Regions from separate parts of the Micromonospora sp. C41 genome, predicted to be linked through region 1. Evidence: riboswitches for the same ligand, from Rfam matches in the RefSeq annotation. Region 1 holds a riboswitch; each other region holds the start of a gene.
What was found. A riboswitch is a leader RNA that binds a small molecule or an ion and turns the genes downstream of it on or off. The one in region 1 is predicted to bind cobalamin.
Positions count from the first base shown of each region.

Region 2: it holds a riboswitch for cobalamin, as region 1 does, so the genes downstream of both, KBX43_RS00325 (terpene cyclase/mutase family protein) here and KBX43_RS01830 (ribonucleoside-diphosphate reductase subunit alpha) in region 1, are expected to answer to the same signal.
Region 3: it holds a riboswitch for cobalamin, as region 1 does, so the genes downstream of both, metE (5-methyltetrahydropteroyltriglutamate--homocysteine S-methyltransferase) here and KBX43_RS01830 (ribonucleoside-diphosphate reductase subunit alpha) in region 1, are expected to answer to the same signal.

Region 1 is NZ_JAGPXP010000001.1:610,236-621,388, reverse strand. Features, by position in the region: gene KBX43_RS01845 (acyl-CoA thioesterase) at 1-31, shown strand, start outside; gene KBX43_RS01840 (LysE family translocator) at 35-661, shown strand; gene KBX43_RS01835 (PrsW family glutamic-type intramembrane protease) at 697-1,524, opposite strand; cobalamin riboswitch at 1,645-1,861, shown strand; gene KBX43_RS01830 (ribonucleoside-diphosphate reductase subunit alpha) at 1,974-4,370, shown strand; gene KBX43_RS01825 (ribonucleotide-diphosphate reductase subunit beta) at 4,361-5,389, shown strand; gene KBX43_RS01820 (MFS transporter) at 5,411-6,646, opposite strand; gene KBX43_RS01815 (condensation domain-containing protein) at 6,685-8,124, opposite strand; gene KBX43_RS01810 (glycosyltransferase) at 8,139-9,263, opposite strand; gene KBX43_RS01805 (DegT/DnrJ/EryC1/StrS family aminotransferase) at 9,369-10,643, shown strand; gene KBX43_RS01800 (inositol-3-phosphate synthase) at 10,683-11,153, shown strand, end outside.
Region 2 is NZ_JAGPXP010000001.1:223,673-230,932, forward strand. Features, by position in the region: gene KBX43_RS00315 (peptidase) at 1-957, shown strand, start outside; gene KBX43_RS00320 (hypothetical protein) at 1,026-1,478, shown strand; cobalamin riboswitch at 1,563-1,700, shown strand; gene KBX43_RS00325 (terpene cyclase/mutase family protein) at 1,837-3,291, shown strand; gene KBX43_RS00330 (hypothetical protein) at 3,288-4,193, shown strand; gene KBX43_RS00335 (CbiQ family ECF transporter T component) at 4,186-5,430, shown strand; gene KBX43_RS00340 (ABC transporter ATP-binding protein) at 5,427-7,058, shown strand; gene KBX43_RS00345 (ECF transporter S component) at 7,055-7,260, shown strand, end outside.
Region 3 is NZ_JAGPXP010000001.1:208,922-220,074, forward strand. Features, by position in the region: gene KBX43_RS32010 (tetratricopeptide repeat protein) at 1-919, shown strand, start outside; gene KBX43_RS00280 (lysylphosphatidylglycerol synthase domain-containing protein) at 1,012-3,351, opposite strand; gene KBX43_RS00285 (DedA family protein) at 3,471-4,127, shown strand; gene mgtA (magnesium-translocating P-type ATPase) at 4,167-6,707, shown strand; gene KBX43_RS00295 (beta-1,3-glucanase family protein) at 6,810-8,402, shown strand; cobalamin riboswitch at 8,515-8,734, shown strand; gene metE (5-methyltetrahydropteroyltriglutamate--homocysteine S-methyltransferase) at 8,850-11,099, shown strand.

The DNA of each region.
Region 1 (11,153 bases):
GGCGCTGCTCGACGGCGCCGAGGAGGGCTGAGGCGTGCTCGGACTGTCGGCGGCCACGCTCGCGGGATACCTGGCCGCGATCGTGGTGCTCATGCTCACCCCCGGGCCGGACATGATGTTCGTGCTCGCCAACGCCACCCGGTACGGCGCGCGGGCCGGGGCGGTGGCGGCGCTCGGGGTCGCGGCCGGAGAGGCGGTGCACGTCGCCGCCGTGGTGGCCGGACTCGCCACCGTGATCGCCGCGTCCCCGGTGCTGTTCACCGCGATCCGGTGGGCCGGTGCGGCGTACCTGATCGTGCTGGGCCTGCGGGCGCTGCGCGGCACGGGCCGGCCCGGCGTCGCGGCGGACGGGGCGGACGGCGGCGGCGCCGGGCGGGCGTTCCGGCGCGGGCTGCTCACGAACCTGCTCAACCCGAAGATGATCCTGTTCAGCGTGGCGTTCCTGCCGCAGTTCGTCCGGCCCGACGCGGGCCCGGTGGCGGCACAGCTGGTGCTGCTCGGCGCGCTGTTCGTCGCGGTGCAGCTCACCGTGGACCTGGCTCTCGGCGTGGGCGCCGGGCGGTTCGCCCGCCGCTGGGGCGACAGCCGCTGGTCGCGGCGGGTCGACCGGCTCTGCGCTGTCGCCTTCGTCGCGCTCGGTGTCCGGCTGGCCGCCGGCTGACGCTTGCTCGACTCCAGCTCGCCGAGATGGCGGCATCAGGAGGGCTCCGACCCCGCCACCTCGGCGAGCTGGTGAGGATCACGCTCCGGCGCCCGGGGCGGGGCGGCGGGCCGCTCGCGGTCCAGGTGCAGGCGCAGCAGCACCCAGCCCAGCGACACACCGCCGATGAACACGTACGCGGGCTGCGTGCCGAACGTGTCCCAGCAGGTGTGCAGCGTGACGGCGGCGGCGAAGGTGAGCAGGAACGCCGCCAGTCTCCGGCCACCGGGCGCGGCGGCGAACGTGAACAACGCGGCGGCGGTCAGCCCGGTCCAGGCCAGGTGCGCGGCGGGCGCGGTGAGACCGCGAACCAGCAGCGTCCGCTCGACGGCGCCGAGGTTGCCCTCCGACCCGACGAACGCGGCGAACGCGTACCCCATGGTCTCCAGCGCGGCGAACCCGGCGCCGGAGGCCACGCCGATCACCAGGCCCTGCGCCGGTGACCGGTGCCGCCGCCACAGCAGCAGGATGCCGGCCGGCACGATCAGCTTCGCGGTCTCCTCGGCCAGGCCGACGAGCGCCATCGGCAGGACGCCGAGGCGGTGCAGCGTGCCGTACTCCAGCCAGCCGGCGGCGACCACGCCGACCACGCCGCCGAGAAGCGCGGCGACGCCGACGACGGAGCCGGGGACCGGGCGGCGGGCCGGCCGCCCCTGGGCGAAGGCCAGGAACGTGGCGGGCGCGACGCACGCGCCGAGCACGATCAGCGCCGGCACGAACGTGACGGTGCCGGTGCCGGACAGTGTCTCCAGCACCAGCAGGTGAAGCCCGACGCCGACGAGCAGGACCGCCACCCACGCCCAGCGGCGTCCGGTATTCCCCATACGCCGAGTATCGCGCCCGGCGGCGAGCGCCGGCATCGGGGGTAGGCACTGTGGACAGTGAGATCCATGCGACACGCCCGACACGACATCTGGTGTTGCCCAACCGCCCCCACCGCCATATATGGTGGTGCCGCAGCTGGTTCGGCCGAGCCCTCCGGGGCGGGGCCGAGGCAAGAGGGAACCCGGTGGAAATCCGGGACTGCCCCGCAGCGGTGAGTGGGAACGACAGCCGTCAACAGCACTGGGCCACCGGCCTGGGAAGCGACGGCCGGTAGGCGACCGGCGACCCCGGTCGGGCCCGCGAGTCCGAAGACCTGCCAGCGCGCCGTGCGCCTCCGCGTACGGCGGCCGGAGGTCGCGCGGGACGACCGACGCCAGCAGCCGGGCCGGCCGCGCCGTGCCCGTTGGCGTCTCCCGCCGTCTCCAGACGGTGACAGCGAGGAGAGGTCATGACTGTCGTGCAGGAAAGCCCGCCGGCCACCGGCGGCGGGTCCGAGGCCCGCCGGCCGGCGATGCGGGTACGCAAACGGGACGGCGACACCGAGCCGGTGGACGTCGGCAAGATCGTCCGGGCGGTCGAACGCTGGGTCGCCGACCTGGACGAGGTGGACCCGCTGCGGGTGGCCACCAAGACGATCAGCGGGCTCTACGACGGGGCGACCACCGCCGAGCTGGACCGGCTGTCGATCCAGACCGCGGCGGAGCTGATCGGCGAGGAGCCGCAGTACTCGAAGCTGGCGGCAAGGCTGCTGGCCGCGTACGTGGACAAGGAGGTCCGCGGTCAGGGCGTGGCGAGCTTCAGCCAGTCGATCGCGTACGCGCACGGGCTGGGGCTGATCGGCGACGAGACGGCCGCATTCGTCGCCCGGCACGCCCGCAAGCTCGACGACGCCGTGGACCCGGACGGCGACAGGCGGTTCGAGTACTTCGGACTGCGTACCGTGGCCGACCGCTACCTGCTGCGGCACCCGCAGTCGCGGCTGGTGGTGGAGACGCCGCAGTACTGGCTGCTACGGGTGGCCTGCGGGCTGTCCCGCACCCCGGGCGAGGCGGTCGGCTTCTACCGGCTGATGTCCAGCCTGGCCTATCTGCCCAGCTCCCCCACGCTGTTCAACTCCGGCACCCGGCACACCCAGATGTCGTCGTGCTTCCTGGTCGACTCGCCGCGCGACGAGCTGGACTCGATCTACGAGCGCTACCACCAGGTGGCGAAGCTGTCGAAGTTCTCCGGCGGCATCGGCATCGCCTGGTCGCGGGTGCGCGGCCGGGGCGCGCTGATCCGGGGCACGAACGGCCGGTCCAACGGCATCGTGCCGTTCCTCAAGACGCTCGACGCCGGGGTGGCCGCGGTCAACCAGGGTGGCCGGCGCAAGGGCGCGGCCTGCGTCTACCTGGAGCCGTGGCACCCGGACGTGGAGGAGTTCCTGGAGCTGCGGGACAACACCGGCGAGGAGTCCCGGCGTACGCACAACCTCAACCTGGCCAACTGGATCCCGGACGAGTTCATGCGCCGGGTCGAGGCCGACGGCGAGTGGTCGCTCGTCGATCCGTCGGACGCCCCGGAGCTGCCCGACCTGTACGGGGAGGCGTTCGACGCCGCGTACCGGGCGGCGGAGAAGAACGCGGTCCGCACGGTACGGGCCCGGGACCTGTACGGGCGGATGATGCGCACGCTCGCGCAGACCGGCAACGGCTGGATGACGTTCAAGGACGCCGCGAACCGGCTGTCCAACCAGACCGGTGAGCCGGGCAACGTGATCCACCTGTCCAACCTGTGCACCGAGATCCTGGAGGTGAACGACGACGCCGAGACGGCGGTGTGCAACCTCGGCTCGGTGAACCTCGGTGCCCACGTCACCGCCGACGGGGTGGACTGGGAGCGGCTGCGCGCCACGGTCCGCACCGCTGTGGTGTTCCTCGACCGGGTGATCGACATCAACTACTACCCGGCCGAGCAGGCGGCTGCGTCGAACCCGCGCTGGCGGCCGGTCGGGCTCGGCCTGATGGGGTTGCAGGACGCGTTCTTCACGCTGCGCCTGCCGTTCGACTCCCCCGAGGCGAAGGAGCTGTCCACCCGCGTGCAGGAGGAGATTTTGCTGACCGCGCTGGAGACCTCCGCCGGGCTGGCCGAGCGGTTCGGGCCGCATCCGGCGTACCCGCAGACCCGGGCCGCGAAGGGTGACCTGCACCCGGACCTGTGGGGCGCGGAGCCGGCGCAGGCCGGACGGTGGGCGGCGCTGCGTGAGCGGATCGCCGCAGGCGGGCTGCGCAACTCGCTGCTGGTGGCGATCGCACCGACCGCCACCATCGCCTCCATCGCCGGCTGCTACGAGTGCGTCGAGCCGCAGGTGTCCAACCTGTTCAAGCGCGAGACGATGTCCGGGGAGTTCCTCCAGGTCAACACGTACCTGGTGCGGGAGCTGAAGGCGCGCGGGCTGTGGACGCCGCAGGTCCGCGACCGGATCAAGCGGGCCGAGGGCTCGGTGCAGGACATCACCGAGCTGCCCGCGCCGGTGCGGGAGCTGTTCCGCACCGCCTGGGAGCTGCCGCAGCGGGCGCTGATCGACCTGGCCGCCGCGCGGGCGCCGTTCGTCGACCAGTCCCAGTCGCTGAACCTGTTCCTGAGCGCGCCGACCATCGGCAAGCTGTCCTCGATGTACCTGTACGCCTGGAAGGCCGGGCTGAAGACCACCTACTACCTGCGTTCCCGTCCCGCCACCCGCATCCAGCAGGCCACCGTCGCCCCGGTGCCCGCCCCGGTGCCCGGCGTGGTCTCCGCCGTGAGCGACGACGAGGCGCTGGCCTGTTCCCTGGAGAACCCCGAGAGCTGCGAGGCATGCCAGTGACCACCACCGCACCGACCCGGCACATGCTGCTCGACCCCGGCATGGACCTGACCCTGCGGCCGATGCGCTACCCGCGCTTCTTCGACCGGTTCAAGGACGCGATCAGGAACACCTGGACGGTCGAGGAGGTGGACCTGCACTCGGACCTCGCCGACCTGGCGAAGCTGTCCCCCGCCGAACGGCACCTGGTGTCGCGGCTGGTGGCGTTCTTCGCCACCGGCGACACGATCGTCGCCAACAACCTGGTGCTCAACCTCTACCAGCACGTCAACTCGCCCGAGGGCCGGCTCTACCTGTCCCGGCAGCTGTTCGAGGAGGCGGTGCACGTCCAGTTCTACCTGAACCTGCTCGACACGTACGTGCCGGACGAGAAGGAACGGTTCGCCGCGTTCGCCGCGGTGGAGAACATCCCGTCGATCGCCCGCAAGGCCGAGTTCTGCTTCCGGTGGATCGACTCGATCTTCGAGCTGCGGGAACTGCGGACCCGCGACGACCGGCGGGCGTTCCTGCTCAACCTGATCTGCTTCGCCGCGTGCATCGAGGGCCTGTTCTTCTACGGCGCGTTCGCCTACGTCTACTTCCTGCGGTCCCGGGGCCTGCTCAACGGGCTGGCCTCCGGCACCAACTGGGTGTTCCGGGACGAGTCCATGCACATGGCGTTCGCGTTCGACGTGGTGGAGACCGTACGCGCCGAGGAACCGGACCTGTTCGACGCCGAGATGGAGAAGCAGGTGAAGGAGATGCTGGCCGAGGCGGTGGAGTGCGAGGTGAGCTTCGCCGCGGACCTGCTGGGCCAGGGCGTGCCGGGGATGTCGCTGGCCGACATGCGCGAGTACCTCCAGCACGTGGCCGACCGGCGCCTGGCAGTGCTCGGCATCGCCCCGATGTACGGCAGCGCCAACCCGTTCGCGTTCATGGAGTTGCAGGACGTGCAGGAGCTGTCGAACTTCTTCGAGCGGCGGGTGTCGGCGTACCAGGTCGGGGTGACCGGCAGCGTCACGTTCGACGACGACTTCTGACCGCCGCCCCCGCCCCGGCCGTCACGGCCGGGGCGGGGCCGGGCTCTCGCCGGGCAGCGCCGCCGCCCGGACCCGCCCGATCAACGCCACCACGGCGAGCGCCAGCACGGCCACCACCACGAACGCGGTACGCAGGTCCAGCGCGCCGGCGAGCAGGCCGATCACCGGCGCCGCGAGCAGCGCGCCCGGCCACTGGCCCATCGCCACCACGGAGACGCCCTCGCCGGACGTGAGGCCCGGCTGCTCACCGGCGAAGCCGAGCACCGTCGGGGTCACGCACGCCAGGCCGAACCCGAGCAGTCCGAACCCGGCCATCACCGCCGCCGGATGGGGGTACGCCACCGGCAGCGCCACGCCGGCTGTCGCGACCAGCGCGGACAGCCGGACGAAGCGGATCCGCCCGACCCGGCCGGCCAGCCGGTCGCCGAACAGCCGGGCGACGGTCGCGGCCAGCGAGAGACAGGTGTACGTGGCCGCGGCGAGCACCGCCGTGGCGCCGGCCACCTCGGTCGCGTACAGCGCGCTCCACTGGGCGCCGGCCATCTCGATGAACGAGGCGAGGAAGGCGATCACCGCGAGCAGCAGCAGTTGCGGGGTGAACCGGTCACGCAGCCGGCGCCGCGCCTCGCCGTCCTTGGTCTCCTGGCGGGGCGTGTCGGGCAGCCAGCGGTGCGTGCCGATCAGCAGCGCGCCCAGCAGGACACTGGTGACGGCCATCTGCGCCGACGGCGACATCCCGATCGCCGCGGCCCCGGTGCCGCAGAGGCCGCCGACCAGCATGCCGATGCTGAAGCCCGCGTGGAACGTGGACAGGATGGGCCGCCCGTACCGCTTCTGCACCTCGACCGACTGGGCGTTCATCGGCGTGGCCAGCAGGTTCGCCGCGAAGCCCCAGACCGCGAGGCCGCCGACCAGCGCCACCACAGTGGTGGACGCGGCCAGCAGCGGCGCGTTGAGCAGGATCAGCGCGGCCCCGGCCAGCGCCAGCCGGCGGGTGTTGATCCGGCTGATCAGCACCGCCACCACGACCAGGGAGACCAGCTCCCCCGCGTTCGTGGCGATGTTCGCCAGGCCCCAGCCGGTGTTGCCGACCCCTACCGCGTCCCGCACCTCCGGCACGCGGGCCGACCACCCGCCGATGGCCAGGCCCATGATGACGAAGAGCAGCGCCACCGACCAGCGGGCCCGTACGGCCGAGCGGGGCACCGGCGGCGCGGGCTGCTCCGTCGTGTGCTGGTTCGTCGAGGTGTCCGTCATGGTCGTCGTACCTCTCTGGGATCGGTCCGTCGGAACTCCTACCCGATCGCGTGGTCGAGGAAGCACGCACCGTCAGGAAGGCGTACCCGTTCCGGTGTGGTGCCGGGGTCGGTGACGAGCGCCGAGACCACCGCGACGTAGTCGTCGATCAGCCCGCGTACCAGGTCGTCGCCGAAGACACCCCGGTTGCGGATCACCACGCCGCCGGCCCGGTCGTCGTCCACCACGACGATCGGTGAACCCCGCTTGACCCAGACGGGCAGACATTCGGGCGGCACGTCCGCGGCGACCACGGGCGGCGGCGTGCCGGGCGCGGCCCGGGCGGTGATGTCGACCGGCTCCACCCGCAGGTCCGGGCAGTGCAGCACCGGCGACGCCGACGCGGCGGACTGGAACCAGGCGTCGAACAGGTGGTTGTCCGGCCAGGGGCGGATCGCCGCGAAGCCGGGACGGACCGCCCGGGCCAGCCGGTGGTACGCGGTGGCGTGCGCGACGGCCCCGGCCAGCGAGGCGTGCGCGGCGCCGACCACAGCGCTCATCGGCGCGTCCGGCGCGACGTCGACCGGCAGGTAGACGTTGTTGGTGAACTGCCCGACGAGCTGCCGGGACAGCGGGCTCTCCCGGCCCAGCGTGGTGGTGCCCAGCACCACCCGGGACCGGCCGGCCCGCCGCGACAGCAGCACCAGGTACGCGGCGAGCAGCAGCACGTACGGGCTGGTGCGGGCCCGCCGTGCGGCCGGGCGCAGCCGCGCGGTGATCTCGGGCGGGAACGCGAAGCGGGTGGCCACCTCGGCGCTGAGCGCGACGTCCGGCGCCGGCGGCGCCGCCGGGAACAGCTGGTACGGCTCCACCGGCCGCAGCCGGTCCCGCCAGTACGCGGCCCGGGCGGCGGCGTCGACACCGTTGCCGGACTGCTCCGCCTCCTGGAGCGCGGCGAGCGCGGCCGGGTCCACGCCCAGCGGCGGCTGCGGGTCGGCCGCGCCGAGCCGGGCCGTGTACGCGTGGCACAGGTCCTCCACCACGACGCGGCACGACCAGCCGTCGGAGACCATGTGGAAGAAGCAGAGCGCGAGCACGTGCTCGGTCGCGGAGAGCCGGACCAGCGCGGCCCGCCACAGCGGCGCCCGGCCGGGGTCGAACGCGTCGTTGCGGTGCGCGTACGCGATCTGCTCGACGCGGGCCTGCTGCTCGGCCGGCGGCAGTCCGGACAGGTCGACGTACTCCAGCGGCGACTCCACGTGCGGCAGGATCCGCACCTCGGGCTGCACGCCGATGCGGTCGAACCGCATCCGCAGCGCGTCGTGCCGGTCCACCACATCCTGCATCGCCTGCCGCAGCACGTCGACCCGCAGCGTGCCGCGCAACCGGCGGAACTCCACCACCACGAGCCGTGAGGCGCCGGGACGGGCCGGGTCGAGCGCGGTCATGAACTCCCACATCATCTGCTGGCCGGGGGCCAGCGGGTACGTCGTCGGCACTGCCACTCCCCCCGTCAGGCCGCCAGCACCGGCGCGACCGGCCGGTGGTCCGTCTCGTCCGGCTGGTAGTCCGCCTCGTCCGGCGCGCGGAAGCCGGTGAAGAGCAGGTCGGGACGGCCGAGCCGCAGCGAGGTGACGAACGCGGCCCCGTCGAAGAGCGTCTCGATCGCCGCGCAGGCCGCCGACTCGGCCACCGCGCGTGGTCCCCGGTCGCCGCCGAGCCGGCCGGGCGTCTTCGCGGCGATCACGGCGGCCGCGACGGCCGGCACCGCGAGCAGGCTGCGTCCCCCGCTGCGCCGGGCGGTCAGCAGCCCGGCCAGCGCGGTCACGGCGAGCGTGCTGGCGGTGTTGAGCACGAACCGGCGCCGGTGCGGGTGGGCCAGGCAGAGCCACTGCTCGGAGCGCCCGTACGTGGTGAACCGGTAGGCGACCGCGCGGAAGGTGTCGGCGACGCCGGTGTCGTGGGTGACCACGCCGTCCGGGTCGGTGAGCAGCACGTAGCCGGCGTCGGTGAGGAGCAGCCCGAGGTGCAGGTCCTCCCCGCCCAGCGGCATCGGGGAGTCCTCCGGGAACCCGCCGACCGCCTCGAAGACGGCGCGCTTGACGGCCATGTTCGCGCCGGCGCCCCAGGACACGCGCTCGTAGTGCAGCGGCCGGGTCAGGTCGCCGAGCAGCAGGTAGGAGCGGCGCATCACGCGGAAGAACGCGCTGTCGCCGGGCTCGACGATCACCGGGCCGGTGACGCCGGCGACCTCCTCGCCGGAGGCGCGCAGCCGGACCGCGTACCGGGTGATCAGGTCGGCCGGCACCCGGCAGTCGGAGTCGGTGAACAGCACCAGGTCGTGGCGGGCGTGCCGGACGCCCAGGTTCCGTTTGGCCCCGACGTGCCGGGGCCCGCGCACGTAGCGGGCGCCGTACTCGGCGCAGGCCGCCCGGTGGGCGGCGGCCGCGGCGGGCGCCGAGTCGTCGACGACCACCACCTCCACCGGCTCGGGGCAGTTCGGGGCGGCGTCGCGCAGACTGCGGAGCTGGCGGCGCATCTCCGCCACCCGGTCCTTGACCGGGATGACCACGGAGACGCCGCGCGTGACGGCGCGGGGTTCGGTCGGTTCGCCCACGGGCGATGCGGATCGGCTCATGCCCCGAGGTTCGACCACCGGGGTACAGCGCCGATACACAGCGCCGGCCGTTGCGGCCATCGCACATGTACCGCTGATGTATCGATGGCCATCAAGGTCGAAGGCATGACGACCTCCATCCCCATCGACCGGCGGCTCGCCGTGGACGGCGGCCGGCCGGTCCGCCCGCCGGACCGCCCATGGCCACGCTGGCCGACCCCCGCGCCGGATGCCGCCGCCAACCTGTCCGCGGTGCTGACCGGCGGCCGGTGGGCGATCAGCAGCCCGTCCGTCGGCGACACCGTCCTGTTCGAGCGACGTTTCGCCGCCGATTTCGCCCGCTACGTCGGCACCCGCCACTGCGTGCCGGTCGACCACGGGTCCAGTGCCCTGGTGGTGGCCCTGGAGTCACTCGGCCTCGGCTACGGCGAGACGGTGCTCGTACCGGCGCTGACCTGGACCGCCTCCGCGACCGCCGCGCTGCGCGCCGGCCTGGTCCCAGTGCTCGTCGACGTCGACCGGGACACCGGCTGCGTCGGGCCGGACGACCTCGACCTGTCCGTGGACCCGCGGGCCGTGGTCGCCGTGCACTGGGCCTCCAACATGGCCGACGTGCCGGCGCTCGACGCGGTCACCCGGCCGCGCGGCATCTCCGTCGTGGAGGACTGCGCGCAGGCCCACGGCGCCACCTGGCAGGGCCGCCAGGCCGGCTCGCTCGGCCGGCTCGGCTGCTTCAGCTTCCAGCACGGCAAGGTCCTCACCTGCGGTGAGGGCGGGGCCGTGGTCACCGACGACGACACGCTCGCGCCGGTGCTCGAGGAGCTGCGGGCCGATTCGCGCCGCTACCGGGGCGACCGGACGCCGGCCGGCGAACTGGACCTGGAGGAGAGCGCCGGTGTGCAGGGCGCCAACTTCTGCCTGAGCGAGTTCTCCGCCGCCGTGGCCTGCGCGCAACTGGCCGTCCTGGACGGCCAGCACGACGTGCGCAACCACAACTACCGGCTGCTCGGCGACCTGCTGGACGGTGTCGACGGCGTACGGCTGCTGCAACCGGCGCCCGGGCAGACCCGCATCTCGATCTACGAGGGCACGATCGTCTTCGACGAGCTGCCGGCCGGCCTGGACAACGCCGCCGTGGCCGCCGCGCTCACCGCCGAGCTGGGCCGGCGGTTCTACTGCACCGACGAGCCGCTGCACCGCAGCCGGCTGCTGCAGCCGTGGACGAAGCCGCTGCTCGCGCCGCTGGCCGAACGCTTCGCGGCGATCCACCGGGAGCGCACGTACCCCAACACCGAGTGGCTCGCCGCACACACCGTCCAGACACACCACAGCACCTTCCTCGGCACCGAACAGGACATGGAGGACATCGCCGCCGCCGTCACCAAGGTGCTCACCCGCTGAACCGCGCCGTCCCGGCGCACCCAGAGAAGGAGTCTTCCCGTGACCGTCACCCAACGCGAGACCTCGCACGCCCCGTCCCCCGAAACGGACGCACCCGTCGGCGTGTGGCTCAACGGCGCCCGCGGTTCGGTCGCCACCACGGCGATCACCGGTCTGCTGGCGCTGCGCGCCGGCATGGCCGACTCGACCGGCTGCGTCACCGACACCGGCATGCTGCGCGACGCGCCGCTGGTGAGCTGGACCGACCTGGTGGTCGGCGGGCACGACATCGTCGACACGCCGCTGGAGAAGAAGGCCGAGTCGCTCGTCGACTCCGGTGTCATCCCGGCGCCGGTGCTGGCCGCCGTGCGGGGCAGCCTGCCCGAGGTCGAGCAGAACCTGCGCACCGGCTACGACGCGCGTACCGAGACCGGACCGCTGGCCGAGGTGGTCGACCGGCTGGCCGGCGACATCGAGGAGTTCCGCGCCCGCCACGGGCTGTCCCGGGTCGTCGTCATCAACGTGTCCTCC
Region 2 (7,260 bases), 390 kb from region 1:
GCCCCCGATCGCGCCGCCCTCACCCGCCCGGAGGCCGCCGCCGGCTGGCTCGCCCGGCAACTCGTCGACGGCGAACGCTTCGAGGCGGTCTTCGACGGTGTCGCCTACCCCGACCAGGGGCTGACCCTCGACGCCGTGTTCGCCTTCGCCGCCGGCGGCGTCGCCGACGACCACGGCGCCGGCGCGCTGGCCTGGGTCACCCGGCCGGACATCCGCGACGGCTACCTCGGCGACGGCGTCTCCGAGGCGTACGCGGGCGCGACCGCCAAGCTCGCCCTCGCCGTGCAGGTGCGCGGCGGCGACCCGGCCGACGTCGGCGGGGTGGACCTGATCGCCCGGCTGCGTTCGCTGCAGACGCCGGCCGGCCGGTTCAGCGACCGGTCCGCGTACGGCGACTACAGCAACGCGTTCAGCCAGTCCTTCGCGCTGCTGGCGCTGGACCGTACCGCGGCCGGGGCGCCACCGGCGGCGGCCGCCTGGCTGGCCGGCACCCGATGCCCGGACGGCGGCTACCCGCTGCTGCCCGCCCAACCGGTCTGCACGTCCGACGTGGACGCCACCGCGCTCGTGACGCAGGCGCTGCGCGCCGCGGACCGTCCGGCCGACGCCGCCGCCGGGCTGCGCTGGCTGGTGTCCGTTCAGCGTGCCGACGGCGGCTTCGCCAACGCGGCCGGCACACCGAACGCCAACAGCACCGGCCTCGCCGCGCAGGCCCTGCGCGACGGTCACCGGCTGCCGGCCTGGGCGCGGTCCCGGGCGTTCCTCGCCGGACTCCAGGTCGGCTGCGCCGGGGCGCCCGCCGACCGGGGCGCTGTCGACTTCGACGGTGGCGGCTTCGACCCGGCCACCGCGCCCCGGGCCACCGCCCAGGCCGTCCTCGGTCTCACCGGGGTCGGGTACGCCCGTCTGTCCGCCGCCGGCGCCGACCCCGGCGCACCGGTGCTCGCCTGCCCGTGAACCGCCTCGCCGCTCACCCGATCACAGGAGGACCCGTGTTCCGTCACCGTCCCACCGCCCGCACCTGGATGGCCGGCCTGCTGGCCGCCGTCGTGGCCGGCGTCGCGCTGACCGCAGTCGAACCCGCGCCCCGGTCGGCGCACGCCGCCGCCTGCGTCGGCACCTCGGGAGTCACTGTGGTCGTCGACTTCGCCGCGCTCGGCGGCGGCGTACAGGTCGCCTGTGCGCCGGGCGATCCGGCCACCGGCCTGGCCGCGCTTCAGGCCGCCGGCTTCACCGTCACCGGCACCGCCCGCTGGGGCCTGGCCTTCGTCTGCCGGATCAACGGCAAGCCCACCGCCGCGACCGAGCCGTGCGTCAACACCCCGCCGGCCACCGCGTACTGGTCGTACTGGCACGCGTCCAGCGGTGGCTCCTGGTCCTACAGCACGTCGGGGGCGACCGGCTACAACCCCGCGCCGGGCAGCGTCGAGGGCTGGTCCTTCGGCGCCGGCGCCCCGCCGAGCATCGCCGCTCCCTGAACCGCGGCTGCGAACGGTGTGACCAGCGGCGCACCGGGTACCGGCAGCTGCTCTGGCGTCGTCGCGCGCCCGGGCGGTACGGTGTCGGCACCCGGTGCGCCGGGCACAACTGCATACGTCCCGTGTGGGGGGAAGCCGGTTCGAAGCCGGCGCTGACCCGCAACCGTGAGCGAGAGTCCCTTTCGCGAGCCGGAATGCCCCGCCCGGGACGAGCGGCTTCCACTGTCGAGGTCTACAGGGTGAAGTCCGGGCCGCCGAGGTCCGACCACCCCGCCCACCGCAGCACGCGGAGCGGGGTGTCCGTCTCTCGGGGTGCTTTCCGGAGGTTTCACCGACCGCTCTGCGAAAGGCACCCCTGATGCCCCTGTCCCGGCGTCTCACCACCGGTCTCGGTACAGCCACGGTGACGGCTCTCGCCGCGATCACCGGCACCCCGCCGGCCGTTGTCGCGGCACCCGCCCCGGCCCACATCACCGCCGCCCGCGACGCCGCGTCCTGGCTGGCCGGCGAGTTCACCGACGGGGCGCTGCCCGGCCCGTTCGCCCCCGAGGACTGGGGGCTGACCATCGACGGCCTGGTCGCGCTGTCCGCCACCGGCGTCGACGCACCGACCCGGCAGGCGGCGACCGCGCAGGTCGCGACACACGTACGGTCCTACAACAGCTACGACGACTGGGGCATCGAGGGCTTCACCGACGGCGGGGCCACCGCCAAACTGCTCTACGCCGCGGCCGCCGCCGACGCGGACCCCACCGACTTCGGCGGCTACGACCTGCGGGCGGAAACCCTGTCGCTGATCGCCACGGCCGACGCCGGGCACCAGCGGGGACGGATCACCAGCCGTACCACCGCCGACAGCGGCCCGGACGCCAGCAACACCTTCGACCAGTCCTTCGCCGTGCTCGGCCTGGCCCGCAGCGGCGACCTGCCACAGGATCCGGTGGACTTCCTGATCCGGCAGCAGTGCGCGGCGGGCGGCTTCCGGCTCTACCCGGACGCCGCCGACGGGCCGTCGCCGTCCTGCGACGACCAGCCCGGCGCCACCCTCGACGTCGACTCGACCGCGATGGCCGTGCAGGCGTTGCTGGCCGCCGCCGAGGACGGCGCCACGGGCGCCGGCGACGCCGCCCGCAAGGGCGCCGACTGGCTGGTCACCCAGCAGCACGCCGACGGTTCCTTCGGCGGCTCGGGACCCACCACCGGCGCGAACTCCAACAGCACCGGCCTGGCCGGGCAGGCCCTCGCCGCCGCCGGCCGCGACGACGAGGCCGCCCGGGCGGCGACGGCCCTGGCCGCGCTGCAGCTCACCGCGGGCAACGGTGGCGCGGCCTCCGCCGACGCCGGCGCGATCGCCTACAACACCGACGGATTCACGGCTGCCGCGGCGGCCGGGATCACCGACACCGACCGGGACCAGTGGCGCCGGGCCACCGCGCAGGCCCTGCTCGGGCTGGCCCAGGTCCCGCTGGGCCGGATCGGCCTCGACCCGCCGCCCACGTCGACTCCCACCCCGACCGGCACGGCCTCGCCCACCGCGCCGTCCACGCCCTCCGCGTCTCCCACGCTCACCACTTCGCCTCCACCGACCGGCACCGCCGGCCCGACGCCGAGCGTGACCCGCCCTCCGGCGACACCCGCGCCCACGACCGCGGCGCCGGCCACCGTCGCGCCGCCGATCACGACCCCGGCCGCGTCCGGGCCGGGCGGGCTGCCGACGACCGGCGTGGCGATCGGTAGCTACCTGCTGATCGCGCTGCTGCTGATCGGTGGCGGAGTGACACTGCTCGTGCTCGGCCGACGGCGGGCGGGATGAGCCTCCGCGCCGCCCGTGGCGCGCTGGCCGTCGCCCTGGTCACCGCCTGCACCACGATCGGACCGGGCAGTCCTGCGGTGGCCGCCGGGTCGGCCGGCTACTGCCCGGACGCCTCCGGGGTCACAGTCGTGGTGGACTTCAACGAGCTCGGCGGCGGGACGGTGGTGCGGTGCGCGCCGGGCACCCAGGCCACCGGCCTCGCGGCGCTCAAGAACGCGGGCTTCCCGATCACCGGAACCCTGCGCTGGGGCGAGGGGTTCATCTGCCGGATCGACGGCAAGCCGTCGGCCGCGACGGAGAAGTGCGTCGACACCCCGCCTGCGAGCGCCTACTGGTCGTACTGGCACGCCCCGAACGGCGGCAGCTGGACGTACAGCGACAAGGGCGTGCTCAACCGCAAGCCGGCGGCCGGCAGCTTCGAGGGCTGGTCGTTCTCCCTCAACCGCAACGCCGACGACGCGCCCCGTCCCGGCGTCGCGCCGAAACGCCCCGCCCCGCCACCGCCACCGCCACCACCGCCGCCGCCGCCCACGGGCGGTGAGCCGGCGGCGCCACCACCGGCGGGAGGAACCGTCGCACCGCCGCCGGTCGCCGGTGGCCGGCCCGGCGAGCCCACCCGGCCGGGCGGCACCTCCGGCCCGCCGGTCTCCGTCGGCCCGCCGACCTCCGCCGGCACGTCACCGACGGCCGGTACGCCGACCCTGACGGCGACGCCGGGCGCCGCCACCGGCACGGCACCGCAGGGCTCCTCCGACGAGCCGGTGGTGACGGATGTCGCCGCGTCCCGTGACGACGACGGCCTGCCACTGGGCACGATCGCCGGGGTGCTTCTGCTCGCCCTGCTCGCCACCGGCGCGCTGGTCGCGGCCCGACGACGCCGTGCCGCCGACCCGGATGACTGACGTCACGGTCACCGGGTCGCGGCCGGCCGACGCCCGTCGTCTGCCGGGCCGGTGGCCGGTGTGGTGGCTGCCCCGGGGGCTGCACCCGGGCGCATGGTGGCTGTGGGCGCTCGGCCTGGCCACCGCGGCCAGCCACACCACGAATCCGCTGCCGCTGGCCCTGCTCGTCGCCGTCGCCGGTCTGGTGGTGGTGCGCCGCCGGGGCGACGCGCCGTGGGCGTTGGCGTTCCGCATGTACGTCTGGCTCGGCGCGGTGATCGTCACGATGCGGGTGGTGTTCCGGATCGTGTTCGGCGGCGGCCAGGGCGACCACATCCTGGTCCGGCTGCCGGAGATCCCGCTGCCCGCGTGGGCGGCGGGCATCCGCCTGTTCGGACCGGTCGCCGCCGAGCAGATCCTCGGTGGCTTCTACGACGGGCTGCGGCTGGCGACGATGCTGATCTGCCTCGGTGCGGCGAACGCCCTGGCCAACCCGAAGCGGCTGCTCAAGGCCGTACCCGGAGCGCTGTACGCGATCGGCACCGCCGTCGTGGTCGCGTTGTCGGTCGCCCCGCAGCTGGTGGAGAGCGTGCTACGGGTCCGCCGGGCCCGGCGGCTGCGCGGCGCGTCCGCCCGCGGGATGAGGGCGCTGCGCGGGATCGCCCTGCCGGTGCTGGCCGACGCGTTGGACCGGTCCCTGGCCCTCGCGGCCGCGATGGACTCCCGTGGTTACGGCCGCACCGCGGCGGTGCCCGCCGGGCAGCGAACCGTCACCGGGGCGCTCGTCCTCGGCGGGCTGGTCGGCGTCTGCGCCGGCACCTACGGGCTGCTCGACACCGCCGCACCCGGCTACCTGGGGCTGCCGATGCTCCTGGCCGGACTGACCGCCGCCGTGACCGGCATGCTGCTGGCCGGTCGCCGGGTCCGCCGCAGCCGGTACCGACCGGACCGCTGGCGTCCGGCCGAGCTGCTCGTGGCCGGCTGCGGGGTGGCCGCCGCGGCACTGACCATGCTCGCCGGCTCGGTGGACCCGGAACTGCTCTACCCGCCGGTCAGCCCGCTCACCTGGCCCCAGCTGACCCCGCTGATGCTTCTCGCCGTCGGCGTCGCGGCGGCACCCGCCTGGCTGGCGCCGCCACCACCGCCGACAGTATGTGCCGGACGCCCGCCGTCGGTGGACCGGCCCATCCCCGTCACGGACGTGCCGGCAGACGGAGTGCGCGCCGCGAGGGCATCGACACCGGGAGACCGCCCATGATCACTTTCGACCGGGTCACCGTCCACTATGCCGAGGGCGGCCCGCCACCGTTGCGGGATGTGACGTTTCGCGTCGAGGAAGGTGAACTCTGCCTGGTCGCGGGCCGTACCGGTGCCGGAAAGTCGACGCTGCTGCGGGCGATCAACGGTCTCGTCCCACACTTCACCGGCGGCACCCTGCACGGCGCCGTCACCGTCGACGGCAGGGACACCCGCACGCATCCGCCGCGCGATCTCGCCGACGTCGTCGGCGTGGTCGGCCAGGACCCGTTGGCCGGCTTCGTCACCGACACCGTCGAGGAGGAACTGGCGTACGGGATGGAGCAGCTCGCCCTGCCACCCGCGGTGATGCGCAAGCGGGTGGAGGAGACGCTGGACCTGCTCGGCATCGCCGACCTGCGCGACCGGCCCCTGCGGACGCTGTCCGGCGGTCAGCAACAGCGGGTCGCCATCGGCGCGGTGCTCACGGCGCACCCCCGGGTGCTGGTGCTCGACGAACCCACCTCCGCGCTGGACCCCACCGCCGCGGAGGACGTGCTCGCCACCGTCACCCGGCTGGTGCACGACCTCGGAGTGACAGTGGTGCTGGCCGAGCACCGGCTGGAGCGCGTCCTGCAGTACGCCGACCGGCTGCTGTACCTGCCCGGCGACGGCCATGTCCACGACGGGACGCCGGCGACCGGGCTGGCCCACATCGACATCGCGCCACCCCTGATCGAGCTGGGTCGCCTCGCCGGCTGGACACCGCTGCCGTTGTCGGTCCGTGACGCCCGCCGACGGGCGTCCGACCTCCGGCACCGGCTCGCCGGCGTGGCGCCGCCGCCGGTCCCGGCGGGCGCGGACACCGGTCCCACGCTGACCGCGCGGAAGATCGTCGTACGGTATCCGGGCACCGTCGCGGTGGCCGGCGTCGACCTCGATCTGCGCGCCGGCCGGGTCGTCGCGTTGATGGGCCGCAACGGATCCGGCAAGTCCAGCCTGCTCTGGGCGGTGCAGGGCAGCGGCCCACGCCACGGCGGCACCGTCGCCGTGACCGGGCCGAAGGGCACCGTCGACCCGAAGGCCCTGCCGGCCGGTCAGGCCCGCCGGCACGTCGGCCTCGTCCCGCAGGACTCCGGTGACCTGCTCTACCTGGAGACAGTCGACGCGGAGTGCGCCCAGGCCGACCGGGAGACCGGCGTGCCGGCCGGCACCTGCCGGGCGCTGGTGGACCAGCTCGTCCCCGGACTGCCCGGTGACCGGCACCCCCGGGACCTGTCCGAGGGACAGCGGCTCGCCCTCGCACTCGCCGTGCAGCTCACCGCCGCTCCGCCGGTGGTCCTGCTCGACGAGCCGACCCGCGGCCTGGACTACCATGCCAAGCGGCAGTTCACCGCCGCCGCCCGGATGCTGGCCGGCAGCGGCCGAGCCGTGGTGGTCGCCACCCACGACGTCGAACTCGTCGCCACCCTCGCCGACCGGGTGATCGTGATGGCCGAAGGGGAGATCGTCTCCGACGGCACCACCGCAGAGGTCATGCTCGCCTCGCCGGCGTTCGCGCCGCAGGTGGCCAAGGTCCTCGCCCCCGCCCCCTGGCTGACAGTGGAACAGGTCGCCGCCGCGCTCGACGAGACCAGGGCACCGGCATGAGCGTGCTGCGGGTCGCCCCGCGTACCGCTGTGGTGCTGACCCTCGCCTCGGCCGCCGCGCTGGCCACCTTCACCTGGCCGTTCTTCGTCCCCGCACACCCGGAGAGCACCGCCCGCACCGGCGAGGCGCCGCTGGTCTTCATCGTCATGCTGCCGGTACTCGTGGCGCTCGTCCTCGCCGAACTCACCTCCGGCGGCATCGA
Region 3 (11,153 bases), 400 kb from region 1:
GCTGTTGTCGACGGTCTTCTACGAGCAGGGCCTGGCGCTGCTGGACAGCCGGGCCGGCCGGCCCGACCGCGCGCTGCGGCTCGTCGACGACGGACTGGCCCGGCTGACGGCCGCGCTCGGGCCCGGCGAACGCCCGCAGGACCTGGCCCGGCTGCGCCACAACCGGGCGCAGGTTCACCTCGCGCTGGGCGACCCGGCGCGGGCGCTGGCCGACCTGGACACCGTGATCGCCCACGACCCGGACAACTGCGAGTACTACGTGGACCGCGCCGCCCTCTACCGGGCGGCGGGCCGGACCCGGGCCGCGATCAGGGACTACGACGCCGCCATCCGGCTGGGACCGCACCTGCCCGAGGCGTACTACAACCGGGCCGTGCTCCACCAGGAGCGGGGCCGCCCCGAGCGGGCGCGCGCCGACCTGGAGCGGGTGCTCGCCATCGAACCCGGGCACCTCGACGCCCGGATCGCCCTGGTCAACCTGCACGTGGAGCGCGGCGAGCTCGACGCCGCCGAGGCCGGCGCACGGGCCGGGCTGGCCGGCGCTCCGCACGAGCCCGCGCTGCTGTGCACCCTGGGCCTGGTTCTCGCCGAGCGCGGCCGGCCCGCCGAGGCCGACGAACTGCTCACCCGGGCCCTGAGCGGGGACCCCGGGCTGGTGGAGGCGTGGACGAACCGGGCCGCCGCCCGGTTCGAGCGCGGCGACGTGGCCGCCGCGCTCGCCGACCTGAACCGGGCGGTGGCGCTGTCGGAGGCCCCCGTGCCGCGCTACAACCGGGGCACGGCCCTGACCCGGCTGGGCCGGTGGGACGAGGCGGCCCGCGACTTCGCCCATGCGCTCGCCCAGCCCGGCCTGGACCGGGCCCTGCGCCGGGATCTGCGCGCGGAACTCGCCCGCTGTCGCCGGGCGCTGGCCGGCTGACCCGGCCGGGCGTAGCTCGGGAGACGGCCGAAGACGCGCGGATCGCCACTGCCGCTCCGGCCCCGCCCACGATCGCCCGCCGTCGCCGGCGTTCACAGCAGCCGGCGCCGGGTCAGGAGCCGGAAGGCCAGATATCCCGGCGGTACCGGGAGCCAGAACGTCGCGAGACGGTAGATCAGGGTGCCCGCGACGGCGGCGTCCAGTGGCACTCCGTAGAGCAGCAGACCGGAGACGAGCGCGGCTTCGGTGGCGCCGAGCCCGCCGGGGGTGGGCGCGGCGGACGAGACACCCTCGCCGACGAGGCAGACCAGGATCACCGGGGGCAGGTGGGCCAGCGGGACCGGGCCGGCGGCGATCAGCGCGACGTAGAGACAGAGGCCATAGGTGAGGGTGAGCGCCGTCGACGCGACGACGAGCCACCGCAGCCCGTGCTGGTGGCGCAGTTCGCGCAGCGCGGTCACGACCTGGCCGGCCGCGGCGCGTCCACGCCGCCGGACCCGGGGTACGGCGAGCACGCCGGCGAGGACCAGCAGCACGGCCAGGGCGCCCAGTAGCAGCGGCAGTGCCCTGGCCGCGTCGTGGGTGAGGATGCGGGCGGGCTGGCGTGCGAACGGCAGCAGCACCGGCAGCAGCAGTACGACGGACACCACGCCGGCGGCGCGGGAGACGGCCACGGCGGTGCCCGCGTCAGCGGCGACGAGTCCCTTCTGGTGCAGGTAACGCAGGCTGAGCGCGGCGCCGCCGAGGCTGCCGGGCGCCAGCCGGTTGGCGAACGACGCGGCCACCTGCACCAGGGTGGCCTCGCCCAGCGGGACCCGGCCGGCCGTGGCCAACCGGAGCACGAGACCGCTGAGCAGGTAGGTCAGGGCGGAGCCGAGCAGCGTCGCGGCGACCGCTACCGGGTTGGCGTGCACGATCAGACCCAGGGCGGTGCGGATCTCGCCGAGCTGGGGGAGCAGCAGGTGCACGACCAACCCCAGGACCAGCAGCTCCAGGACGGTGCGGCGGCTGATCCGGACCACCTTCGCCGCCGGGCGGTCGCGGTCCGGGCTGCGTCGCAGGATCTCCTGGCGAAGGCTGTCGAGCATGCCGGGCCGGGCGCGCAGGGCGGTCCGGCCGGCGCGGGACAGCACCGCGGGTTGCAGGAACGGCACGCTGTCCGCGACCGCCGCGACACCCAGGCGGTCGATCGCCGCATCGACCACGCCGGCCGGGTCGACCCGGCCGGCCAGGGCGACCATCAGCTCGACGACGTCGCGGGCCCGCTGCTCGGCCGAGGCGTCGTCGGCGCCGAAGCCCAGGTCCACCAGGTAGACGTGGTCCCGGCCGACGAGCACATTCGCGGCCCGCAGGTCCCGGTGCGCGATGCCCACCCGGTGCAGACGCGCCACCTGGTCCCAGGCGTCGCGTACGGCGGCAAGCGGGACCGGCCCGACGACGGCGTCCAGCGGGGCGGCGTCGATGAACTCCTGCACCAGCACGGCGTCGCCGCCGGGCGCGGCGGCGGTCGTGACGACGGCCGGTATCCGCACGCCGGCACGCGCGGCGAGCAGGGTCAGACAGGTCTCGTGTTCGCTCTGCTGCCGTGCGCTCAGGTACGGCGGCGCGTCGGCCACGTGGCGGTAGCGCATCCGCCGGTAGAGCTTGTAGACCCAGTCCGCGTCGCGTTGCTCGCCACCGGTCACCTTGACGAACAGTCGCCGACCGCCGGTGGTGACCGCCTGCCACGGCTGCGAGCCACGGGCGTCGCCGTGGATCGGCGCCAACCATGCCACCTCGATCCCGCGCCGCCGCAGCGTCGCCCGCAGTGCGGGCACCGACCGTTGCGGCCCGACCTCGCCGACCACGAGTCGGGCCAGACACACCGCGAGCCAGCCGACGAGGACACCGCCGGCCACATCGATCGGCAGATGCGCTCCGACGTGGATCCGCGCGACGGCGACCAGCCCGATCACCACCCAGGCGGCGCGGCGCCACCGGGGGCCGCCGGCCCGCGCGGCGACGAGCGCCAGGGCGGTGGCGACCGCGACGTGTCCCGACGGGTACCCGAGGCGTCCGGTGATCGTCTCGCGCAGGACCACGTCGGTGAACAGCGCCGCGGGCCGCTGCCGGGCGACCGCGGCCTTGACGGCTGCCGCGAGCCAGTACGCTAGATTCCCGGCCAGCAGGAGAGTCCACGCGGCGCCGATGCGGCGTGCGATGACGGCTGCTGCGGCGGCGACGAACACCGCCGGGTACGAGCCGAGCTGCATGACCAGGACCAGGACCGGGGTCAGCCCGGCCGGAAGGTGGTTGAGCAGGGTGAACAGGTCCTGCTCCCAGCGAGGCACCCGGTGGCTGCGTACGGCCGCGCTGAGCGCCGCCAGAAGGCACGCCGAGACGGTCAGGCTGACCAGCAACGCCGGCGACGGGCGATGCGTACGCGCTCCCACCGGTCCTCGGCCGCCCCTCGTCCGGCACCGTCCCTGCCGTCGACCCGAACCCTACGGTTCGTCCGCCCGCGGGAGGCGCTTCTCTCTCACCGGCCACTCTCCGGGGCGACAATCATCGGGTGGACAGGATCATGGCGGTGCTCGTGGGGCTGCCGCCGCTGCTCGTCCTGACCCTGGTGATCGTCCTGCCGGCCCTGGAATCCTCGACGCTGCTCGGGCTGGTCGTACCGGGTGAGACAGCGATCCTGATCGGCGGGCTGGTGGCCCACGGTGGCGCGCTGCCGCTGTGGGCGGTGGTGGCCGCCGGGGCGGCCGGGGCCTGCCTCGGTGACCAGGCCGGGTACGCCCTCGGCCGCCGGTACGGCGCGGGTGTGCTCGCCCGCGCCCCGCGAGTGCTGCGCCGGCGCCTCGACATCGCGCGGGCCCGCCGCCTGGTCGCCCGCCGCGGGGCGTGGGCGGTGCTCATCGGACGCTGGGTGGCGGTGCTGCGCGCAGTGGTTCCCATGATCGCCGGCGCCGGTGGGATGCGGTGGCCGGTGTTCCTGCGGGCGAACCTGGCCGGCGGCCTGGTGTGGGCGGCGGCCGTGGCGCTGCTGGGCTACCTGGGCGCCGCCTCCTACCGCTATCTGGAACGGGAACTGGGCATCGGGGAGTGGGCGCTGCTGGCCCTGATCGGCGTCGGCGTGGCGCTGCGGGCGTGGCAGAGGGCACGGCGCGAACCGGCCGACGGTGAGCGGGCAGGCCAATCACCCGCGCGCGGTGGGGCGGATCGGTAGCGTCACTCGTGGGGGTGGCCGGCGACCGCGGAGTGCGCAGTGGGGCGAGCAGACGACGGGCGCGCGGCGTTCTGGGCCGGGCCGCTGCCGCAGGCCGTGGCCGCCGTCGGAGCCTCCACGGCCGGGCTCACCGGTGAACGCGCCGCCGCCCTGCTGCGCGAGCACGGGCCCAACCGGGTCGACGCGGGCGCCAGGCGGGGCTGGCGGCTCCTGCTGTCGCAGTTCACCAGCCCGATCATCCTGATCCTGATTGCCGCGACCCTGCTGTCGATGGCCGTCGGGGATCTGATCGACGGCACGATCATCCTGGCCATCGTCGCGGCCAGCGGTGGCCTCGGCTTCTGGCAGGAACACGCCGCCGGGCGGGCCGTCGACGCGTTGCAGGCCCGGGTCCGGGTGGACACCGAGGTGATCCGCGACGGGCGTGAGGTGTCCGTACCGGTGGAGGAGGTCGTCGTCGGCGACCTCGTGGTGCTGCGCGCCGGGGACGTCGTCCCGGCGGACTGCCGGATCGTTGAGGCGGAACGTCTGCAGGTCGACCAGGCGGTGCTTACCGGCGAGTCGTTCCCCGTACCCAAGTCGGACGACCCGTCGCCGCCGGACGCGGAGCTGACCGCGCGCGGCAACGCGCTGTGGATGGGTACGCACGTGGCCAGTGGCACCGCGCGCGCGGTGGTGATGCGCACCGGCCGCGACAGCACCTTCGGAGCGGTGTCCCGCCGGGTCGCCTCCCGCCCCGCCAGCACCGGCTTCCAGCGCGGGCTGACCCGCTTCGGGCTGCTGCTCGTGCGGATCATGGTGGTGCTGCTGGTCGGCATCTTCGTCGCCAACCTGCTGCTGCACCGCTCGGTCATCGACTCCCTGCTGTTCTCGCTCGCCCTCGCCGTCGGGCTGACCCCGCAGATGCTGCCGGCGATCGTCGCGGTCAGCCTCTCCGCCGGCGCCCGTGCGATGGCCGCGCACCGGGTCATCGTCAAGCGCCTCGAGGTCATCGAGGACTTCGGCGCCATGACCGTGCTGCTGACTGACAAGACCGGCACCCTCACCGCCGGCACGGTCACCCTCACCGGCTGCCTCTCGGTCGACGGTGAGCCGGACGCCGAGGTGGCCCGGCTCGCGAGGCTCAACGCCGGCCTCCAGCGTGGATTTCCCAACCCTGTCGACACGGCGATCATGAGGGGGCAACCACCCGCCGACCCGGGCACCCGCATCGCCGAGGCGCCCTACGACTTCACCCGCCAGCGCCTGTCCCTGCTGGTGCGCGACGGAGACGAGCCGATCCTGGTCACCAAGGGTGCGCTACGCGCGGTGCTCGACGTCTGCGCCACCGCACGCACCGCCGCGGGCACGGTACCGCTGGACGAGGTACGCGAGCGGGTCCTGCGACGGTTCGCCGCGCTCAGCGACCAGGGCGACCGGGTGCTGGGCCTCGCCGTGCGAGCCATGCCCGGCGTCACCGCCGTCGCCGTCGCCGACGAACGGGAGATGACGCTGGTCGGGCTGCTCGCCTTCCAGGACCCACCCCGCGCAGACGCCGCCGCCGCCATCCGCCGGCTCGCTGACATGGGCGTCACGGTCCGACTGGTCACCGGCGACAACCGGCACGCCGCCCGGCACGTCGCCGCCAGCGTCGACCTCGCCGGCGAACCGCTCGTCGGCGCCGACCTCGCCGCCTGCCCCGACGACCAGTTGCCGGAGCGGATCGCCGACGTCACCGTGTTCGCCGAGGTGGACCCGCTGCAGAAGGAACGCATCCTGACCGCGCTGCGCCAACGCGGCGACGTCGTCGGGTTTCTCGGCGACGGCATCAACGATGCTCCCGCGCTGCACGCCGCCGACGTCGGCATCTCCGTCGACACCGCTGTCGACGTCGCCAAACAGGCCGCGGCGATCGTGCTGCTCGACAAGAACCTCGACGTGATCGCCGACGGCATCCGCCTCGGCCGCCGCACGTTCACCAACACCTTGAAGTACATCCGGGTCAACACCAGCGCGTCCTTCGGCAACGTCGTCAGCATGAGCATCGCCGCGCTCCTGCTGCCCTTCCTGCCGCTGCTGCCCCGTCAGGTCCTGCTGCTCAACTTCCTCTCCGACATCCCCTACACCACCCTGTCCACCGACTACGCCGATGCCGAGCAGATCCAGCATCCGCGTACCGTCGACGTCCGGACCATCCGCAGGTTCATGCTGGTGTACGGCTCGATCAGCATCGCCGTGGACCTCCTCGTACTCGGCGCCCTGCGCTGGTGGTGGCACGTGTCGACCGACGTCTTCCGCGCCGCCTGGTTCGTCCAGTTCACCGCCACCGAGATCATCGCGCTGCTGGTGCTGCGCTCCAATCGGAGTTTTCTGCGCAGCCGCCCCTCCGCCGCGCTCGCCGGCACCGGACTGTTGCTCATCACGGTCACCGTCGCGCTGCCCTTCAGCCCACTGTCCGCGCCACTCGGACTCGCCGCGCTCCCGCCGGTGGTGCTGGCGGCCCTCGCCGCGGTCACCCTGGTCAACGTCGCCGCCAACGAGACCGCCAAGCATGTCGTCCCGCCGGACCCGACCGTCGCACGGCGGGTGCCCCGCCCGTGACGGTCTCGCGTCCATCGGTGATCGCCTATTGACAAACAATATTAACAACTAGACCCTGCTGAGAGAGCGCTCTCCCGTCCCTGTCTCCAGCGAGGTGTCGCCATGCGTCTTCGAAGAAAGCTGCTCGCCGCCGCGTCCGCACTGCTCGCCGGGCTCGCGGGCACCGTCGTCGCCACGCCCGCCCACGCGGTCGGACCCGCGTTGCTACCCGTCACCGTCACCAACACCACCGGTCGCACCGACCCGGTCTACCTCTACGTCATCGGCGTCCAGCTGTCCTCCGGCCGGCTCGGCTACGTCACCGCCGGCGGCGCCTTCGTGCCGTGGAGCGGCGGGCAGATCCCGCCGTCGCCCGCGCCGGACGTCTCCATACCGGGCCCCGGCAACGGCGGCAGCACCACGATCCAGTTCCCCCGGGGCTTCTCCGGCCGGGCCTACTTCGCCCTCGGGCAGAAGCTGAAGTTCTTCCTCACCCCGGACGGACTGGTGCAGCCCGCGCCCTGGGCGGCCGGTGACGCGAACCGCGACATCCTCTTCGACTGGAGCGAGTTCACCTACAACGACTCCGGGCTGTGGCTCAACAGCTCCCAGGTCGACATGTTCGCGATCCCGCACGCGGTCACGGTGACCGGCGCCAACGGCGTCACCAAGCGCACCGGCGACGTGGTGGCCAACGGACGCAACGCGGTCATCGACGGCATCCGGGCGCAGCCGGGCTGGGCCAACACCGTCCACACCCGCTCCGACGGGACCGTGCTGCGCGTCCTGGCTCCGGGGAAGGCGGCCGGGGCCGGCCTGCTGAGCACCACCTATCTGGACTCCTACATCGCCTCCGCGTGGAACGCGTACACCACGAAGACGCTGACCGTGGCGCCCTTCGCCGACCAGCCGGCCATCCGGTACTACGGCCGCACCTCGGGCAACACCATGACCTTCACAAACGGCAGCGGCCAGGTGGTCGCCTCCTTCGACCGGCCCTCCTCGGCCAGCGTCTGGGGATGCGACGGCGACCTGCCCGCGCCGAACGACCAGGTGGTCGGCCCGATCTCGCGTACGCTCTGCGCGGCCCTCAACCGAGGCACGCTCGGCACCATCGACACCCAGCCCAGCACGAACGCCGCCGACTTCTACCGCAGCAACCCCACCAACCAGTACGCCCGCCTGATCCACGCCAACATGACCGACGGCCGGGCGTACGCGTTCGCCTTCGACGACGTCGGCGGATTCGAGTCACTGGTGCACGACGGCGACCCCCGTTCGGCCGGACTGATCCTCAGCCCGTTCACCGGAGGTGGGGGCGGCAACCCGACCACCGGGGTGCCCGTGGTCAGCAACTGGAACAACAAGTGCATCGACGTGCCGAGCTCCAACTTCGTCGACCGCGCGCCGCTGCAGATGTGGAACTGCAACAACACCAACGCGCAGAAGTGGACGTTCAGCGGCACGGCGCTGAAGAGCCAGAACAACAAGTGCATGGACGTCGACGCCGGGTCCACCGCCAACGGGGCGGTGGTGCAGCTCTACACCTGCAACGGCACCGGCGCCCAGCAGTTCACCCTGAACTCGGCCGGGGACCTGGTCAACCTTCAGGCCGACAAGTGCGTCGACATCAAGGACCGGAACGGCAACGACGGCGCGAGGCTCCAGCTCTGGGATTGCACGGGCACGGCCGGCCAGAAGTGGCGCAAGGGCTGACCGGCCCTGCGACGGGGGGCGGGGGCCGACCGCGAGTCGCTCCCGCCACCCGCCGCGACGGCTCGCCGTCCCGCAGGACGGACGCGCCGACCACGTCGGCTCACCGCCCCATACGATGGACAACGGTGCTGGTTCGCCGTGCCCGTGACGGGTGTGGCGTCGTAAGAGGGAACCCGGTGTGAGTCCGGGACTGCCCCGCAGCGGTGAGTGGGAACGACAGCCGTCATCGAAGCACTGGACCGTGAGGTCTGGGAAGCGACGGCCAGTAGGTGACCGGGTGGATCCGGTCGCGCCCGCGAGTCCGAAGACCTGCCCGCACCGCGCGCACCGTCCGGTGTGCGCCGCCGACGGTCGCTCGGGACGGCCGGTGCGGAAGCCGGTACGCCGTCTGTGCCCCTTCCCTCCCCGCCTCGATCGGCCTCGTGTGCTTCGAGGGAAGGGATCTCCATGAGTACCGCATTCGGTCAGAGCACCGTGCTGGGCTATCCACGTATCGGGGGCAACCGGCAACTCAAGAGGGCCGTCGAGGCCTACTGGGCGGGCCGGATCGACGCCGAGGAGTTGGCGGCGACCTCTGCCGCGCTACGGGCGAAGGTGTGGCGGACGCTGCGCGACGCGCGCCTGGACGCGATCCCGTCCAACACGTTCTCCTACTACGACCACGTGCTGGACACGGCCGTCGCCGTCGGCGCGATCCCGCGCCGGTTCGCCCGTCTCGGCCTCGGCGACCTCGGCACCTATTTCGCCATGGCCCGGGGCGTCGATGCCGAGCCGGCGCTCGAACTGACGAAGTGGTTCGACACCAACTACCACTATCTGGTTCCCGAGATCGGCTCCGACACCACCTTCGCGGCGAATCCCGACAAGGCGCTGCGCGAGTACCGCGAGGCCCGCGAGCTGGGAATCGACAGCCGGCCGGTGCTGGTCGGGCCGGCGACATTCCTGCTGCTGGCCAAGCCCACCGAGGCGGGCGGCGAACCGTTCGACCGGCTGACCGACCTGGTCGACGTGTACGCCGGCATCCTGCGATCCCTCGCCGCGGCGGGCGTGCGATGGGTGCAGCTGGACGAACCCGCCTACGTCGCCGACCGGAGCGCCGCCGAGATCGACGCGCTGCGGGAGGCGTACACCCGGCTCGGCGCGGTGGAACAGCGGCCGGCGATCTTCGTCGCCACCTATTTCGGCGAGCTCGGTGACGCGCTGCCCGCCCTGCTCGACACGCCGGTCGAAGCGGTCGGCGTGGATCTGGTGGCCGGGCCCGGCAACCTGCGGCGGCTGGCCGGTGCGGGACCGCTGCGCGGCAAGACGATCGTGGCCGGCCTCGTCGACGGCCGCAACGTCTGGCGTACCGACCTGCGGGCCGCCGTGGCGGCCGGTGCCGCCGTCACCGCCCTCGCCGACCACGTCGCCGTGTCCACCTCGTGCTCGCTGCTGCACGTGCCGGAGGACCTGTCCGCCGAGACCGCTCTCGACCCGGCGCTGCGTCAGCGGCTCGCCTTCGCCCGGCAGAAGGTCGATGAGGTCGTCCGGCTCGGCCGCGCGCTGCGCAACGGCACCACGTCCCTGCCCGAGCCGCTGCCGCCCACCCCTGCCGCCTGGCGCGACGACACCGTACGCGGTCGGCTCGCCGCGCTGCGCGCCACGGATCGGCAGCGCGGCGCGTACCCGGAGCGTGCGGCGGCACAGCAGGCCCGGCTGAACCTGCCGCCCCTCCCGACCACGACCATCGGATCGTTCCCGCAGACCGACGAGCTGCGCCGCGCGCGTGCCGAGCACCGGGCCGGGCGTCTCGACGACGCCGCCTACACGCAGCGGATGCGCGCCGAGGTCGAGCACGTCGTCCGGCTCCAGGAGCGGCTGGGCCTGGACGTGCTCGTGCACGGCGAGCCGGAACGAAACGACATGGTCCAGTACTTCGGCGAGCAGCTGGACGGGTTCGCCGCCACCGAACACGGCTGGGTCCAGTCCTACGGCTCCCGATGCGTGCGTCCGCCCGTCATCTACGGCGACGTGGCACGCAGGGCGCCGATGACCGTCAACTGGTCCACCTACGCGCAGTCGCTGACCGACCGGCCGGTCAAGGGCATGCTCACCGGCCCGGTCACGATCCTGGCCTGGTCGTTCGTCCGCAGCGACCAGCCACTGGCAGACACTGCGGACCAGGTCGCGCTCGCCCTGCGCGACGAGTGCCGTGATCTCGAGGCAGCCGGTATCCGGGTCATCCAGGTCGACGAGCCGGCGCTGCGTGAGACGCTGCCACTGCGCAGGGCGGACCAGAAGGCGTACCTGGACTGGGCAGTCGGGGCGTTCCGCCTGGCCACCTGCGGAGTCGCCGACGACACCCAGATCCACACCCACCTGTGCTACTCGGAGTTCGGGGAGGTGATCACGGCCATCGACGCCCTCGACGCCGACGTCACGAGCATCGAGGCATCCCGCTCCCGGATGGAGGTCCTCGACGACCTCGCCGCGATCGGATACCGCCGGGGTGTGGGGCCCGGCGTCTGGGACATCCACTCACCCCGGGTGCCGTCCCACGACGAGGTCGTCGGCGCGCTGCGCCGGGCCGTGGCCGCGGTGCCGGCCGAGCGGCTGTGGGTGAACCCCGACTGCGGCCTCAAGACGCGCGGCTATCCCGAGGTCGAGGCGTCCCTACAGCACCTGGTCGCCGCCGCGGCCGAGCTGCGCGGACGCTGAGCCGCCGGCCGGGCGGAACGCCGCGCCGTTCCGCCCGGCCCGGGCCCGGTTCAG